2 regions of the Paenibacillus sp. FSL K6-1096 genome follow, and region 2 is predicted to be linked to the other one. Evidence: a T-box and tRNA genes for the amino acid it is inferred to sense, from the RefSeq annotation. Region 2 holds a T-box; the other holds one or more tRNA genes.
What was found. A T-box is a leader RNA that pairs with one kind of tRNA and senses whether it is charged. The one in region 2 lies ahead of MHI24_RS09390 (valine--tRNA ligase), so its partner is inferred to be a tRNA-Val.

Region 1: it has a tRNA-Val gene. The T-box ahead of MHI24_RS09390 (valine--tRNA ligase) is inferred to sense a tRNA for this amino acid. The anticodon was not compared.

What each region holds. Positions count from the first base shown of each region.
Region 1 is NZ_CP150274.1:6,628,444-6,631,583, reverse strand. It holds gene MHI24_RS29050 (aldo/keto reductase) at 1-240, opposite strand, end outside; gene MHI24_RS29045 (helix-turn-helix transcriptional regulator) at 395-1,213, opposite strand; gene MHI24_RS29040 (NUDIX domain-containing protein) at 1,229-1,654, opposite strand; tRNA gene MHI24_RS29035 (tRNA-Val) at 1,902-1,973, opposite strand; partial or broken gene MHI24_RS29030 (Rpn family recombination-promoting nuclease/putative transposase) at 2,062-2,799, opposite strand; gene MHI24_RS29025 (lipoprotein) at 2,834-3,140, opposite strand, start outside.
Region 2 is NZ_CP150274.1:2,142,087-2,145,226, reverse strand. It holds gene MHI24_RS09400 (LysM peptidoglycan-binding domain-containing protein) at 1-44, shown strand, start outside; gene MHI24_RS09395 (stalk domain-containing protein) at 546-1,211, shown strand; T-box leader at 1,302-1,582, shown strand; gene MHI24_RS09390 (valine--tRNA ligase) at 1,738-3,140, shown strand, end outside.

The DNA of each region.
Region 1 (3,140 bases), 2.7 Mb from region 2:
GGTTGCAACCACCGCCTGATCTCTCCGGCCCTTAAGCGCCCGTCCGACGAGCCGCTCATTGCCCCCGAAGCGCTGCTGCAGGAACTCACCATAGATATCCGCTGTGTCCAGCAGAGTTACTCCCAGGTCAAGAGCGCCATGAATGGTCTGAACCGACTCCTCATTATCCGGCATCATCATCGTTCCAAGCCCCATCGCCGATACGTTCAGTCCTGTACTGCCTAGTGTTCTGGTTTGCATAAGATGGTCTCCCTCTTTCCCCTGTAAAAGATCTTGTAAACATGTTCTTATTCTAACTGCCCAGCCGCAGAGCAGCCACAGTACGTTCATGCTAGTAAGATTATTACCAGGGAGAAGCAGATCTGTAAGCCCAGCGTCACCAGATTCTAGTCTCTTAGACGGAGACAGGCGTGTAGATACATACATGCACACCCGGATGATCCGCCAGATTCGCCATAGAATTGATATCATAAGTGACCGGCTGATTCGTACCAGAACCCAGGATGACTACACGGTTCACCCTCTTATGCTGGATATCGTGCTGCTTCCACATCGCGGCGAAGTCTGCGCTCTCCTTACAGAGCTGCCCGACCATCTCCTTATACCAGGGATCATGCAGGTTCAAGTCATAATAGGTCCGGTATACCGCCACTGAATGGAGAGCGAATTCCTCCCAGTTCAGCATCCGCCGCCGCAGCTCCGGATCAAGGAACAGCTGGCGCATCATAACACGCTCTGAAGCAGGCCGGCTCCCGAAATCACAGAGGACTTCACACGCCTGGTCATTCCAGGCCAGAATCTCAGACCGCTCATTCGTAATAAAAGAAGGATATGACAGTTGACGGATAATGTCCCGCCACTGCGGATTCAGCTCCTGATTCCGCTCATTAGCTTCATTAATAGAAGCAAGAGTATCCGGCAAGCCCGGATTCCACAACTCAAACAGATGCTTCCGCTCATCTGCCGACAACCGCAGGGCCTGACTCAGACTCTCCATGACCTCTCTGGAAGCGGTAACCTCCCTGCCTTGTTCGAGCCAGGTATAATAAGTGCTGCTAAGACCCGCCAGCACCGCAACCTCCTCCCGCCGCAGCCCCGGTGTTCTGCGCTGACTGCCCGTTTCCCTGATCCCCACCGCCTCAGGCTGGAGGCGGTCCCGGCGGGATCTAAGGTATTCGCCAAGGCGCTTAAACCTCGTAATCTCTTGAGTCATGAGCCTGGTCTCCTCTCAAAGCTTGCTGATATATTCGTTCACTCTGCCTAATAAGACAGGGTATATTCCCGGATACGTCACCGCCTGCGGCAGCTCGCTGAAGCTTCGGATCTCTTCCATTTCATACTCCGGCAAGGGTCCAAACTTCTCCACAGCCGCAAAATATAACATCCCATAGCTCTCTGGCAGCTCTGCACTACTAACCGAATAGACGCACAACGGTTGCAGCGTATATTCTTCAGCACCCGTCTCTTCATACAGCTCTCTTACCGCAGCTTCATCAGGGGTCTCCCCGGGCTCAATATGCCCGCCGGCACATTCCCAGGTTGTACGCTCCCGGTGCCGCACCAGCACCCAATCCTCACCTTGCTTCATAAAGATTACCACATATTTGAGGCTAACCTCAGAAGGTTTCGCCTCGTGCAGCGTTACAATCATCATCGGATTCCACCCTTTTTTTCAATATGTATAATGGATTGAATGAGAGGTTCTTCCAGTCAACCGTTATGATTGTATTATAGTATTAAGGTGGTGTCGTGCTATTTTCTCACTACTATTAGTCAGAGTATAAAGCCTTAGCCAAGAGGAGCGTAAAATTTTATTTGGTATAAAGTTCTACAGTCAGATGTAAAATAAAATTCAAAAAACAAAAAAAGAAAGCCTTATAAAGCAAGGCTTTCTTCGCGTATAGGACGGATGGGGTTCGAACCCATGACCCCTACCCTGTCAAGATAGTGCTCTCCCGCTGAGCTACCGTCCTGCAACGAAATTTATAATAACACAGGACGTAAGGGGAAGGCAAGTTATTTTTATAATATCGCGGAAACAGCGTTATCCCTTACTAGTTTTTATTGCAACGGTGTTAACCTCCCAATCTCTTCTACCGTGAGACCAGACGCCTCAGAAATAACAGATAGCTCTATGCCTAAAGCAAGTAATTTTTGAGCTATTTCTTTTTGAGCTTTTTCCTTCCCCTTGGCTTCCGCCACTTTAGCTGCCTCATACATGGAGGCCTCGTCGTGCAAATAGCGTTGACGCGCCTCGTATTGTCTGCGGGCCTCTTCGTTCTGACTCAGAAACTCCAACGTATTCATGGCTTTTTTCAACACAGGTTCGTTCATCGTCAGCACCTCCCATTTGGTTTGGTCAACTCCCTTAAGGAATAACAGCCAATTTACCAGTCCACCTTGTTCCAGGGATACCGCTTGTTCATCCAGCTTCGGCAACTCCAGGAAGTGAATCTCAATGTCGTCAAGCAGAGGAATTCCCGTGCGGTCCTCCCGCAAATGAAAGACATTGTGATAAAGAGTATTCGCCAATAGAGCAAAGTTAATAATATTGATGGTCACACACCGTTTTAACTGGCTGTATGGCTGACTCTCCTGCAACTGAGTCGAATACTGTTTGCTCCAATAATAGAGCGTTCTTTTCTCCGTATCGTATTTATTAAACAACTGCATCTCAATATTAATAATTTCGCCCTCGGTCGTTTTGGCCCGAATATCAAGAATAGACTGCTTATCGCGAGGTGAATCCTTGTCTGTATAAGGGTTTAGGAGAATAATATCACTTAGCGGAGGTTTTCCATTTTATTCCTTTTATACCATTATCACCTACCATTTACCTAAACGTCATCGTCATCCGCTTATCCACCAATACAATGCCGTTTGCAACCCCCTTACCGTCGAACATGGCTGATATCACATATATTTTGGTATCGTCTTCGGATTTCGCTGCCCACTCTTTTTCCTGCAAATAGCGCTTGTTCCTTGAATCGTATGCGTAATCCAGGTTGCTCTCCATATCCTTCAGATATTGATCCCCATAGACTTGTTTGAAATCATCTTTGGACATGCCAATTTTGAAGCCGCCGGCGGTTTCATACGCATCTTTGGATTCCTTCCCCAGCGTAATGCCTGCCACCTTA
Region 2 (3,140 bases):
CCGGGCAGGTCGTGGAAGAGGGACAGGTGCTGTATATTCCCTGAGCTTGGCTCGCGTGAGACGAAAATGCAGAATTGTAACAGGAAGGGCCCCTGCCTTATGGACGGGGCTGTTTCTGTTTTTGTGTGTGACGGCGTCTGTTGAGGCGGATAGGTGCTTGTGCGGAATGTATGTGGAAAACCGAACATATTCGGCGTGTCGGAGGTGCGTGGGCGGAATGTAATCGAAAAACCGATCATATTTGGCGTGGCGCGGGTGCGTGGGCCCAATGTAATCGAAAAACCGATCACATTCGGCTTGGCGGGGGCGCGTGGGCCCAATGTAATCGAAAAACCGATTACATTGGGCGTGGTGTGGGTGCGTGGAGCAAATGTAATCGAAAAACCGATTACACCCGGCCAGCGCGAGGTGATGAGCTGTATCTCCGCCCTTGGTTTACAAACCATGTAGCCGGGGGTAATAGTCCCTAACCGGCATTACATACATCACAGAACGTGGCAGCTCTGCGCCGGAATCCCCCACCTCTGAAAGGATGAGAGATCCAGATGAAGAGAAAAGTTACGGCTACTGCGGCCGCACTCGGCTTAACGCTGGCTGTGTCCGCTGGTGCCTATGCCGCCGGCGGTCTGCAGCAGATCAAAGCGGCGCTGAACAACAAGATTGGAATCGTCGTGAACGGCCAAGCCTATACGCCTAAGGACGGCAACGGTAAAACGCTTGCCCCGATCACGTATAACGGTATCACTTATCTGCCGGTACGCTCGATTGGTGAAGCGCTGAACACCCCGGTCACCTACGATGCCGCAACCAGCAAGGTCATTATCGGCGGCGGTTCTGCGTCTACGGGCACTTCCACAGGCGGCACCTCCGCAGGAACGGCCACGGAAGCCGTAAAGCGTCCGAAGAGCCTGCCGGCGGACTTCCCGCTTCCCGCCGATGCCAAAATCTATGATCTGATCGAAGGCTCGGCGACCGGCAAGCCGTCCGCTACCTTCAGCTACACCACCAAGCAGGGGCTGGAGGCGCTGGGCAATACGTATAAGGACTATTTCGCCCAAAAGGGCGCCACGTCCAAATCGGAAGAAGTCTCTGCAGCTGCCTTCCAGATTATTGATTCAGGAAGCACGTTTGCTGTTACCTTGGACGGGGCTCCCGGAACGGGCAGCCGCCAGGGCTTCAATGTGGTTCAGGTGATCTGGAGCGGGGAGTAAGCCTTAAGTTTCATCCGTTGACAGGTTTGTGTATATGCTGGTTGACTAGGGATAATACTGAAGGTATTATTGTACTAAGTAATAACTAGCATAAAGACTGGGAACGGGAAGAGTAGGCGGTCAGCCCTTCAGAGAGCGGAATGGTAGTTGCTGTGAATTTCCGCAGGATGCAGCCCCCGAAGTCGCCCCGGAGTTGCCCTTCTGAGCCTGCCATTGAAGAGCGGGTTAGGATGTGGCCGGATGCAGCCGTTATCTGCATGAGTGTCGCGCTAAGCTTGAAGCGCCCGTCCGGGAGCTTGGAGCAGCTTTGCTGCTTTGTATTGGCGCGAAACAAAGGTGGTACCGCGAAAGAATGGCCTTTCGTCCTTTGAGACGAAAGGTCTTTTTGTATTTCCAGACCATAATGCGTTATTTCATTATCCAAATTGGAGGGTTCACAATGGCTGATAACAACATGGCAGCGGAGCTGCCGAACCAGCAGGAAGCGGCAGAGGCCGCCGGGACGGCTGATCACAAGCAGAGCGACATGCCGACTACATACAACCCGGGGGCGGCAGAGAAGAAATGGTATAGCTACTGGATGGAGAACGGCTTCTTTGAAGCAGGCAAACGGCCGGATGCGGAGCCTTACAGCATCGTGATTCCGCCGCCGAATGTTACAGGGATGCTGCATATCGGACACGCGCTGGATTTCACGATCCAGGATGTGCTGATCCGCACCAAGCGGATGCAGGGCTATGATACTCTCTGGCTGCCGGGTACGGACCATGCCGGAATCGCTACACAGACTAAGGTAGAGCAGAAGCTGCGCGGGCAGGGCATTTCCCGCCATGATCTGGGACGCGAGAAGTTCCTGGAGCAGGTGTGGGCCTGGAAGGATCAGTATGCAGAGACCATCCACGAGCAGTGGGCCAAAATGGGCCTATCGCTGGACTATTCCCGCGAGCGCTTCACACTGGATGAAGGCTTGACCAAGGGGGTACGCCAGGTTTTTGTTGAACTGTACCGCAAAGGTCTGATCTACCGCGGCAAGCGCATTATCAACTGGGACCCTTCCGCCCGGACGGCACTGTCTGACATCGAGGTTGAATACAAGGAAGTGAACGGGCATCTGTATCATCTGCGCTATCCGCTTAAGGACGGCAGCGGCTTCATCACCGTAGCCACCACCCGGCCCGAGACGATGCTGGGCGATACAGCGGTAGCGGTTCACCCTAAGGATGAGCGTTACAAGGATCTGATCGGCAAGACCCTGATTCTGCCAATTATCGGCCGGGAGATTCCGGTGGTTGCCGATGAATATGTAGACAAAGAGTTCGGCAGCGGTGCAGTCAAAATTACACCTGCACACGATCCGAATGACTTCGAGGTAGGCCAGCGCCACAATCTGCCGCAGATCAACGTGATGGATGAGGGGGGCATCATGAATGAGGAAGCGGGGCCGTATCAGGGCCAGGACCGCAGTGAATGCCGCAAGAATATTGTGGCGGACCTGAAGGAGCAGGGAGTTCTGATCTCCATCGAGGATCATGTACACCAGGTAGGTCACAGCGAGCGCTCCGGCGCGGTAGTCGAGCCTTATCTGTCCACCCAGTGGTTCGTCAAAATGCAGCCGCTAGCTGAAGTAGCCATCCAGGCGCAGAAGGATAACAACGGCGTTCAATTTGTGCCTGAACGGTTCGAGAAGACTTACCTGAACTGGATCGAGAATGTACGCGACTGGTGTATCTCCCGCCAGCTGTGGTGGGGTCACCGGATTCCGGCCTGGTATTCGGAGTCAACCGGTGAAGTCTTCGTTGCCTACAGTGAAGAGGAAGCCCGTGAGATGAGCGGCGGCCTTGATGATCTGAAGCAGGATGAGGATGTGCTGGATACCTGGTTCAGCTCCAACCTGTGGCCGTTCGCCACAATGGGCTGGCCCGATGAGAA